Linked DNA regions of Azospirillum brasilense. The protein of the gene in region 2 interacts with the protein of the main gene of each other region in a pairwise test. Links are inferred from orthologs where the notes say so. Each region holds a gene or a part of one and is shown on either strand. Other genes may lie near its edges.

What was found.
Region 1: the proteins of dnaQ (region 2) and dnaE interact in binary tests that used the Escherichia coli proteins (3 or more experiments, as listed by UniProt). The link is inferred for Azospirillum brasilense from one-to-one orthologs.
Region 3: the proteins of dnaQ (region 2) and D3869_RS05515 interact in binary tests that used the Escherichia coli proteins (3 or more experiments, as listed by UniProt). The link is inferred for Azospirillum brasilense from one-to-one orthologs.

Annotation. Positions count from the first base shown.
Region 1 is NZ_CP032345.1:2,754,072-2,758,244, reverse strand. What follows is about bases 23-4,049. They hold dnaE (DNA polymerase III subunit alpha), read right to left. Parts: upstream 3,706-4,049; coding sequence 223-3,705; downstream 23-222. Other genes in these bases: D3869_RS13145 (hypothetical protein), read left to right, coding at 3,896-4,049. In the rest of the region: more of D3869_RS13145, read left to right, coding at 4,050-4,173. UniProt on the Escherichia coli protein: DNA polymerase III is a complex, multichain enzyme responsible for most of the replicative synthesis in bacteria. This DNA polymerase also exhibits 3' to 5' exonuclease activity. The alpha chain is the DNA polymerase catalytic subunit.
Region 2 is NZ_CP032345.1:1,606,455-1,609,552, forward strand. What follows is about bases 59-3,010. They hold dnaQ (DNA polymerase III subunit epsilon), read right to left. Parts: upstream 1,898-3,010; coding sequence 1,220-1,897; downstream 59-1,219. Other genes in these bases: D3869_RS07775 (methylated-DNA--[protein]-cysteine S-methyltransferase), read left to right, coding at 59-69; D3869_RS07780 (quinone oxidoreductase family protein), read left to right, coding at 91-1,065; coaE (dephospho-CoA kinase), read right to left, coding at 1,890-2,534; D3869_RS07795 (shikimate dehydrogenase), read right to left, coding at 2,544-3,010. In the rest of the region: more of D3869_RS07775, read left to right, coding at 1-58; more of D3869_RS07795, read right to left, coding at 3,011-3,098. UniProt on the Escherichia coli protein: DNA polymerase III is a complex, multichain enzyme responsible for most of the replicative synthesis in bacteria. The epsilon subunit contain the editing function and is a proofreading 3'-5' exonuclease.
Region 3 is NZ_CP032345.1:1,122,338-1,125,424, reverse strand. What follows is about bases 118-3,058. They hold D3869_RS05515 (DNA polymerase III subunit gamma/tau), read left to right. Parts: upstream 118-627; coding sequence 628-2,490; downstream 2,491-3,058. Other genes in these bases: recR (recombination mediator RecR), read left to right, coding at 2,879-3,058; D3869_RS05510 (YbaB/EbfC family nucleoid-associated protein), read left to right, coding at 2,494-2,817; D3869_RS05525 (c-type cytochrome), read left to right, coding at 118-295. In the rest of the region: more of D3869_RS05525, read left to right, coding at 1-117; more of recR, read left to right, coding at 3,059-3,087. UniProt on the Escherichia coli protein: Part of the beta sliding clamp loading complex, which hydrolyzes ATP to load the beta clamp onto primed DNA to form the DNA replication pre-initiation complex.

The DNA.
Region 1 (4,173 bases), 1.1 Mb from region 2 along the record:
ATGCCTCCGCACCAGACCTCGCCCCGCATACGGCAGTATGTATTTACATTTGCCTGAGAAAAACGGTCACCAAATCCCCGAAACCACCCACCTTCCCAAACAAAAAATAGCACGACAACCGCACCCCGTCATCGCAAATTCATTGCGCCAACCGGGATCGCTGCGCAACACCACGAAATCGCGGGCGCAGTCTTATTGAAATTCTGAAATATTTCTTTTCTGCTACAGCTCCACCACCTCGACGACGCCGGGCACGGCCTTCAGCGCGGCGCGGCTCTGGTTGGTGATGTTGAAGGAACCGGGAAGCTGGATCTCCACCTCCTTCAGCGGGTCGATCTCGACCAGCAGGTGGATCTTGCCCTTGCCGCGGGCCAGCCGCTCCAGCATGCCGCGGATGCTCTCCACTGGCCCACCGTCGCGCACCACCACCTTCAAGCCGTCCGAGACCTGGGCGACGGCGTCCTCCAGCGGCTTGACTTCCTGGCAGGTCAGGCGGATGTCCTCGCCGTTCATCTGGACGTCCACGGTCATCAGCACCGGGCGCCCGGCCTCCAGCAGGTCGCGGTTGGTCGCCAGCACCTCGGAGAAGACCGTCACCTCATAGCCGCCGCTGCTGTCGGACAGCTCCACGAAGGCGAAGCGGTTGCCCGACTTCGCGGTCTTCTCCTTGCGGCTGACCACGATGCCGGCAACGCTGCGCCGGGTCGAGCCGCCGCCGGTCACCGCCGTGGCGAGGTCCGCCGACCGCACCACCCTCATGCGGGCCAGCGGGCCGGCAAAGGCGTCCAGCGGGTGGGCGGACAGGTAGAAGCCGATGGCGCCGAACTCGTGCTTCAGCTTCTCCAGCGGCTCCCATTCCTTCACCTTGGGCAGGTCCGGCTCCTTCAGCCCGCCCCCGGCGCCGCCGAACAGGTTGCCGATGCCGCTGTCGCGCTCCGCCGCCTCGGCCTGGGCGTAGCGGATCAGAGTCTCCAGCGCCGCGTGGACTTGGGCGCGGTTCGGGTTGATGCCGTCGAAGGCCCCGGCGCAGGTCAGGTTCTCCAACTGGCGCTTGTTGATGGTCTTCAGGTCGAGGCGGCGGGCGAAGTCGAACAGGCTCTTGTAGGGACCGTTCCTGCGCCGCTCCTCCACCACCGCCCTCATGGCGGGGAGGCCGACGCCCTTGACCGCGGCCAGCGCGTAGCGCACCGCCTTAGTGCCGTCGGGCAGCGCCTCCACCCCGAAGATGCTGTCGGATTTGTTGATGTCCGGAGTCAGCAGCTTGATCTTCAGCCGCACCAGTTCCTGCCGGAAGACGTTCAGCTTGTCGGTGTTGCCGAGGTCGAGCGTCATCGACGCCGCCATGAACTCCACTGGGTGGTTCGCCTTCAGATAGGCGGTGTGGTAGGCGACCAGGGCGTAGGCGGCGGCGTGGCTCTTGTTGAAGCCGTAGCCGGCGAACTTCATCACTTGGTCGAAGATCATGCTGGCTTGGTCGGGGTCCACCCCGCGGCCGGCGGCGCCGTCGCAGAAGATCTTCCGCTGGGCGTCCATCTCCTCCTTGATCTTCTTGCCCATGGCGCGGCGCAGAAGGTCGGCGCCGCCCAGCGAATAGCCGGACAGCACCTGGGCGATCTGCATGACCTGCTCCTGGTAGATCATGATCCCGAAGGTCTCCTTCAGAATCGGCTCCAGGGTGGGATTCATGTAGTCGGCGGGCTCCTCGCCGTTCTTCACCTTGATGTATTTGGGGATGTTGTCCATCGGGCCGGGGCGGTAGAGCGACACCAGCGCGATGATGTCCTCCAGCCGGTTCGGCTTCAGCCGGCGCAGCACGTCGCGCATGCCCGAGCTTTCCAGCTGGAACACGCCGGTCGATTCGGCGCGGCCCAGAAGCTCGTAGCTCTTCACGTCGTCCAGCGTGACGGTGGTCAGGTCCGGCTTTTCGGGGATCAGGTCCACCGCCGTCTTCAGCACGGTCAGCGTCTTCAGGCCGAGGAAGTCGAACTTCACCAGCCCGGCCTGCTCGACGAACTTCATGTTGAACTGGGTGACCGGCATGTCCGAGCGCGGGTCTCGGTACAGCGGCACCAGATCGTGCAGCGGCCGGTCGCCGATCACCACGCCCGCCGCGTGGGTCGAGGCGTGGCGGTACAGACCCTCCAGCTTCAGCGCGATGTTGACGAGGCGCGCCACCGTCTCGTCGCCGTCGCGGGCCTGGCGCAGCATCTCCTCGCTGTCGAGCGCCTGCTGGAGCGTCACCGGGTTGGCCGGGTTGTTCGGCACCAGCTTGCAGATCTTGTCCACCTGCCCGTAGGGCATCTGGAGCACGCGCCCGACGTCGCGCAGCACGGCGCGGGCCTGCAGCTTACCGAAGGTGATGATCTGGGCGACGCGGTCGTAGCCGTACTTGTCCTGGACGTAGCGGATCACCTCTTCGCGGCGGTCCTGGCAGAAGTCCACGTCGAAGTCGGGCATCGACACGCGTTCGGGATTCAGGAATCGCTCGAACAGCAGGCCGAAACGCAGCGGGTCCAGGTCGGTGATGGTCAGCGCCCAGGCGACGACCGAGCCGGCGCCCGAACCACGGCCCGGCCCCACCGGGATGTCGTGCGACTTGGCCCACTTGATGAAGTCCGACACGATCAGGAAGTAGCCGGGGAACTTCATCGACACGATGACGTCCAGCTCGAACTCCAGCCGCTCGAAGTAGGTCTTGCGGGTCTCTTCGCGCTGCTCCGGCGTCATGTCCGGGGTGTAGACGACGCTGTTCAGCCGCATCTCCAGACCCTCGCGGGACTGGGCGCGCAACTCCTCCCCCTCGTCGCGGCCGCCCTCGCAGGGGAAGGGCGGCAGGATGGGCTTGATCGGCTTCAGCAGGAAGGAGCAGCGTTTGGCGATGGCGACCGTGTTGTCCACCGCCTCCGGCAGGTCCTTGAACAGCTCCCGCATCTCCTCGGCCGACTTGAAGCGGTGGTCGGGGGTGAGGCGGCGGCGCTCGGTCTGGCTGATGTAGGCGCCCTCGGCGATGCAGAGCAGCGCGTCGTGCGCCTCGTACATGTCCTCGGTCGCGAAATAGCAGTCGTTGGTGGCGACCAGCGGCAGATCGTGAGCATAGGCGAGGTCGATCAGCGCCGGCTCGATGGCGTCCTCGATCACCGCGAAATGGTCGCGGTGGCGCTGAAGCTCGACGTAGAGGCGGCCGGGGAACAGCCGCTTCAGCCGCTCCAGAACGTCGAGCGCCAAATCCTTCTGCCCCTCGCCCAGCAGCCGCCCGACCGAGCCGGCGGGGCCGCCGGTCAGCGCGATCAGCCCGGCGGAATGGCCCTCCAGCGCGTCCAGCGGGATCTGCGGCCCGGCCATCGGGTCGGATTCCAGGAAGGCCTTGGAGACCAGCTTCATCAGGTTCCGGTAGCCCTCGTCGGTCTGGCAGAGCAGGACGAGCTGGTCGGGGGCCGACGCCGCCTTGCCCGGCAGGCCCGGCTTGCCGTTGGCGGGACCGACTCGGGTGATGCCCAGGACCGTGCCGATGATCGGCTGCACGCCCGAATCCGCGGCGGCCAGCGCGAACTCCAGCGCGCCGAACAGGTTGCCGGTGTCGGTCACGGCGACCGCCGGCATCTCCTTCTTCTGGCAGAGCTTGACCAGCTCCTTCACCTTGATGGCGCCCTCGGACAGGGAATAGGCGGAATGGACGCGCAGGTGGATGAAGTCGGCGTGGGGCATGGCGGGGATGGGCACCGGTTCCAGCGAAGGGGGACGTCTCCCCTTAGTCGTCGCGCATCCCGTCCCGCACTGCAAGGGACCAAGCGCGGGCCCGGCCATGCGGCGATGCGCCAACCCGATCGGGGGCAAGGGAAGATTCCCCGATCATGCGTGTTCGTGCTATCGAAAGAGGCAGAGCCACGACCCGAGAATGACCCGTTCCATGCGCCGCATCCGCTCCAGCGCCGTCCTGGCGGTGCTGGCGGCCACGCTCCTCACGGCTTGCCAGACCACCGGCGCCCCCGCGCCGTCCGCGGAGCAGACCCACCGGCCGCCGCCGACCGTTACGCCCGCCTCCCCCCTGTCCGACGCGCCGGGGCGCGTCGTCGCGCAGAACAAGGGCTGGGTCGTGCGGGCGCATCCGGCCACCAAGACCGGCTCGGCCTATTGCTACGCCACGCGGACCGACGACTCCTCCCCCCTCTCCTT
Region 2 (3,098 bases):
CGCCATGAGCGGCGGTACCGGGTGACAGCGGACCAGGCCGGCGATACGCTGGAGCTTCAGCTTCTATAAAAACGGAAGGGACCAACCACCATGGTTCACGCGATCCGCATCCACGACTACGGCGGACCCGAAGCGCTGCGCTGGGACGAGATCGAGGTGGGCGACCCCGGCCCCGGTCAGGTGCGCCTGCGCCAGACCGCCGTCGGGCTGAACTACATCGACACTTATCACCGCTCCGGCGCCTACAAGCTGCCGCAGCTTCCCGCCATCATCGGGACCGAGGGCGCCGGCGTGGTCGAGGCCGTGGGGCCGGACGTGACGACGCTGAAGCCCGGCGACCGGGTGGGTTACGCGCCGCTGATCGGCGCCTACGCCGAATCCCGCCTCGCCCCCGCCGACCGGCTGATCCCGCTGCCGAGCTGGATCGAGGACCGGCAGGCCGCCGCCATGCTGCTCCAGGGCATGACCGCGCAGTTCCTCCTGCGCTCCACCTACGCGGTGCAGCCGGGCGACACCATTCTGGTCCAGGCCGCCGCGGGCGGCGTCGGCCAGATCCTCTGCCAGTGGGCGAAGCATCTGGGCGCCACCGTGATCGGCACGGTCAGCAGCGACGAGAAGGCGGAGCTGGCCCGTGCCGCCGGCTGCGACCATCCCATCGTCTACACGCGCGAGAACTTCGTGAACCGCGTGAAGGATCTGACGGACGGGCAGGGCGTGCCGGTGGTCTATGACGGCGTCGGCAAGACGACCTTCATGGACAGCCTTGACTGCCTGCGGACGCGCGGCTTCATGGTGCTGTTCGGCGCGGCGTCCGGCCCGGTCCCGCCTCTGGACCTCCAGGTCCTGGCTGCCAAGGGCTCGCTCTACGTCACGCGCCCGACCCTGTTCAGCTACGTCGCCAAGCGCGACGACCTGATGGCCAGCGCCGCCGACCTGTTCGAGGTGGTGCATTCCGGCGGGGTGACGATCAACGTCGGCCAGACCTTCGCGTTGCGCGACGCGGCGGAGGCCCACCGGGCGCTGGAGTCCCGCGCCACGACCGGGTCCACGGTGCTGCTGCCGTAAGGTTCAAAGCCCTCTCCCGCCCCGGGAGAGGGAGGGACCCACGCGCGAGTGTGGGAGGGTGAGGGTGTTGGCAAGGACCAGTGCCTTGATCCTCGTGCGACCCTCACCCGCCTGCTTCGCAGGCACCCTCTCCCGAGACGGGAGAGGGAACAACTCATTCGGCGGCCCAGAGCGGGTTCTTCAGCTTCTTCAGAAGCTCCGCATGGGCCGCCAATTCCTCCTCGCTCGGCGCGTGGGCGCGCGGGGCGCGGTAGGGGCGGTCGATGCGGATCGCCGCGGGACCGCCTGCCGCCGGGCCGGAGGCCAGCGCCAGACCGGCCTGACGCCCGCCGCGCAGCTCCAGATACACTTCGGCCAGAAGCTGGGCATCGAGGAGCGCGCCGTGGTAGGTGCGGCTGGAATTGTCCACGCCGAAGCGCTTGCAGAGCGCGTCCAGGGTGGCCGGCGCGCCGGGGAACTTCTGCCGCGCCATCAGCAGCGTGTCGATGGCCCGGTCCTTCGGCATCACCGGATAGCCGGCGATCCGCAGCTCCCAGTTCAGGAAGTGCATGTCGAAGGCCGCGTTGTGGATCACCAGCGGCGCGTCGCCGATGAAGGCCACGAACTCCGCCACCACGTCGTTGAACAGCGGCTTGTCCGACAGGAACTCCGTCGTCAGCCCGTGCACCGCCACGGCGTCCGGCGGCACGTCGCGCTCCGGGTTGACGTAGCAGTGGAAGGTCTTGCCGGTGGCGACGTGGTTGTGCAGCTCGACGCAGCCGATTTCGATCAGCCGGTGCCCTTCCTCGGGCTTGAAGCCGGTCGTTTCCGTATCGAGGACGATCTCACGCATGAACCACCTGTCCGGGCTGGTATCCCCGCGGCGGCCATTGCCGTCCGCGGCGCCGCTTCACGTCGGCGAGGATGTTGCGCAGCGCCCGCCGGGTGGCCCGCCGCCCGTCGCCGGTGTTGACGACATGGTCGGCGCGCCGCCGCTTCTCCGCGTCGGGCATCTGCCGGGCCAGAATAGCGGCGAACTTCTCCGGCGTCATGCCCGGCCGCGCCAGCACCCGTGACTTCTGCACCAGGAAGGGGGCGGTGACCACCACGGTGCGGTCCACCTTGCGCTCCCCGCCGGTCTCGAACAGCAGGGGGATGTCGAGCACCGCCACGCGGACGCGGCGACGCGCCGCCTGCCTCAGGAAGCGCCGCTGTGCCGCCTGCACCGCCGGGTGGAGGATCGCCTCCAGCCGCTTCAGCGCCGCCGGGTTGCCGAAGACCGCCGCGCCCAGAGCCCGCCGGTCCACCGCACCCGCCACGACCACGCCGGGGAAGGCCGCGTCGATGGCTGGCACCGCGGCGCCGTGGCGCCCCAGCAGGCCATGCACCACCGCGTCGCTGTCGCAGACCGGCGCGCCCATGCGCTTCAGCATGCGCGCCGCCGTGCTCTTGCCCATGCCGATGGAGCCGGTCAGTCCCAAGACGATCATCGCGCGACCTCAGCCCTGGAGAACAGCCGTCTTCAGCCCCTCGGTCACCTCCGGCTCCCGGCCGAACCAGGCGGCGAAGCCGGGGCGGGCCTGATGGAGCAGCATGCCGACGCCGTCCACCACCCGGTTGCCGCGGGCCTGCGCCGCGGCCAGCAGCGGAGTCATCAGGGGCGTGTAGACGATGTCGGTGACGACCGCCGAACCGGGCAGGGCACGCAGGTCCAGCTCCAGAGGCGGCTGGCCCGCCATGCCCTGCGTCGTCGTGTTCACCACCAGCGCCGCCCCTTCGAGGAGGGTTTCACGTGAAACCCAATCGGCAACCTCGATGGCGCCGCCGATGTCGGCGGCCAGCTCCTCCGCCCGGGCCCGTGTGCGGTTGACCAGCCAGACCCGTGGCGCGCCCTCGTCGAGGAGCGAGGCGACGACGGCGCGTGCCGCACCGCCGGCCCCGATGACCAGCGCCGGACCGTCCGCGGCGGACCAGCCCGGCGCGCCGCTCCTCAAATTCTCAATGAATCCGAAGCCATCGGTGTTGCGGCCCTCCAGCGACCCGTCCTCGCCGAC
Region 3 (3,087 bases), 480 kb from region 2 along the record:
CTGCGCTGCCTGCCACAGCTTCGACAAGGGCGGCCCGAACAAGGTCGGCCCGAACCTCTACGGCATCGTCGGCGCCCCGCACGGCCATCTGGACGGCTTCGCCTATTCCGACGCCATCAAGGGCAAGGCCGGCCCCTGGAACTACGACGAGCTGAACCACTTCCTCTACGACCCGAAGGCCTACGCACCGGGCACCAAGATGACCTTCGCCGGCGTCAAGAAGGACCAGGAGCGGGCGAACATCATCGCCTATCTGCGCTCCCTGTCCGACAGCCCGGCGCCGCTGCCGCAGTAACGCGCGGCGGTCCCATCCGGGAAACAGGCAAAAGCCCCGCGTTCCGCCGGACGCGGGGCTTTTTCGTTCCGCGTCAAACGGAAAGCCCGCAGTTTGGTCTTGCATGGGGCGGCGTGATCGCCGATATAAGGCGCGGGAGGCTGGCGGCGGACGAGTCCCTCGCCAACCCGGTCAGGTCCGGAAGGAAGCAGCCGTAACGAGTTTCGGCTCGGGTCGTTCGTCCAGCCTCCCACCCTTCCCCATAAATTCCTGCAGCGAATTGAAACGGCGACAGCCCCGTGCCGTGACGCTATTCTGCGCTCCGTCGTGAAGCCGATTACCGGGCCAGCCGCGTGACCGATACCACCGTTGCCGATATGTCCTCTTCCGTTTCCGGGACGTCCGGGGGCCTCGCCTACCGGGTGCTGGCGCGGAAATACCGTCCGAAGAGCTTTGCCGAGCTGATCGGGCAGGACGCGCTCGTCCGCACCCTGACCAACGCCATCAATTCGGGCCGCATCGCCCAGGCCTTCATGCTGACCGGCGTGCGCGGCGTGGGCAAGACGACCACCGCCCGCATCATTGCCCGCGCGCTGAACTGCACCGGGCCGGACGGCACCGGCGGGCCGACCGTGACGCCCTGCGGCGTCTGCGACAATTGCCGCGCCATCGCCGAGGACCGCCACGTCGATGTGATGGAGATGGACGCCGCCAGCCACACCGGCGTGGACGACATCCGCGAGATCATCGACGGCGTGCGCTACGCCCCCGTCTCGGCGCGCTACAAGCTCTACATCATCGACGAGGTCCACATGCTCTCCAAGAGCGCGTTCAACGCGCTCCTGAAGACGCTGGAGGAACCGCCGGCCCATGTGAAGTTCGTCTTCGCCACCACCGAGATCCGCAAGGTGCCGGTGACGGTGCTCTCGCGCTGCCAGCGCTTCGACCTGCGGCGCGTCGACGCCCAGGTGCTGAAGGAGCACTTCACCCGCGTCACCGGCCTGGAGGGGGCGGGGATCGAGCCGGACGCCGCCGCGCTGATCGCGCGGGCCGCCGACGGGTCGGTGCGCGACGGGCTGTCGCTGCTCGACCAGGCCATCGCGCTGGCCGCCGGCACGGTGACCGCGCAGCAGGTGCGCGACATGCTGGGTCTGGCCGACCGCAGCAAGGTGATCGACCTGTTCGAGGCCGCCGTCTCGGCCAAGCCGGCGGAGGCGATGGACCTGCTGTCCGACCTGCACCGCGTCGGCGCCGATCCGGTGGTGATCCTCCAGGACCTTCTCGACCTCGTGCACAATCTGACGCGGCTGAAGGTCGTGCCGGACAGCGCCAACGACCCCGGCCTGCCGGAGGCGGAGCGCACCCGCGGCGCCGCCCTGTCGGCGAAGCTCGGCATGCCGGCGCTGACCCGCGCGTGGCAGCTCCTGCTGAAGGGGCTGGGCGAGGTGCAGGCGGCCCCGGTGCCGCAGCAGGCGCTGGAGATGGTCATCGTGCGGCTGTCCTACGCCGCCGACATGCCGACTCCGGGCGACCTGATCCGCCAGTTCCAGAATTTGCAGAACGGTGGCGGGCAGGGTGGTCAAGGCGGTGGCTCGGCCCCACGCGGTCCCGGTGGCGGGCCGGTGGCGGTGGGCGGCTCCGCCGTGCGCGCCGTCGCCCAGGCCCAGGCCCAGGCGCAGCCGAGCCCGCAGCCGGCTGTCCAGCCCGTGCCGGCCGTCGCCGTGGCGGACGAGGAGCGCGTGGCGATGCCGCGCGACTTCCGCACGCTGGTCCAGGTCTTCGCGGAGAAGCGCGAGGGCGCGCTCTACGGCCACCTGACCGGCAGCGTCCATCTGGTGCGCATGGAGCCGGGGCGGCTGGAACTGCGGCTGACGACCCTGGCTCCGGCGACCCTGCCGAATCGCGTCGGCCAACTGTTGACGGAATGGACCGGCCAGCGCTGGGTCGTCATCGTCTCGGACGCGCCGGGCGAGCCGACGCTGATCCAGCAGGAGCAGGCCGCCCAGAGGCGCGCGCTGGAGGAGGCGGAGGCGCATCCGGTGGTGCGCGCCGTTCTGGACGCCTTCCCCGGCGCGAAGATCACCGATGTCCGCGATCTCAAGGCGGCGGTCGAGGCCGAGCCCCAGGTTGCGGATGACGGGGAGAATCCCGACCTTATGGTCATGCAGCAGGACGACGGGGTTTATTACCCGCTCGACGATGAAGGAGATTTCTGACCCATGAAGAACCTCGGCCAGATGATGAAGCAGGCCCAGCAGATGCAGGCCAAGATGCAGGAGATGCAGGCCCGCTTGGGCGAGGTCGAGATGACCGGCCAGTCGGGCGCCGGCATGGTCAACGTGACGGTCAACGGCAAGGGCGAGATGAAGAAGATCAAGCTCGACAAGTCGATCGTCGATCCGGAGGACATCGAGGTCCTGGAAGACCTGATCATCGCCGCCTTCAACGACGCCAAGGCCAAGGTGGAGCAGCACGTAGCCAACGAGACCCAGAACCTGATGGGCGGGATGAAGCTGCCGCCGGGCATGAAGCTGCCGTTCTAAAGCGTTTGCGGCCGGGCCGAACGCACGGCCCGGCCACCCTTTGAAAACAACGAAGCCGTGAATGATCGGACCTGAAATCGAGCGCCTGATCCAGCTCCTGTCCAAGCTGCCGGGGCTGGGGCCGCGGTCGGCGCGGCGGGCGGCGCTGCACCTCATGAAGCGCCGCGACAGCCTGCTGGTGCCGCTGTCCGAATCCATGGCGCTCGCCGCGGAGGCCATCCGCAACTGCTCGGTCTGCGGCAACCTCGACAGCCGCGACCCCTGCTCCGT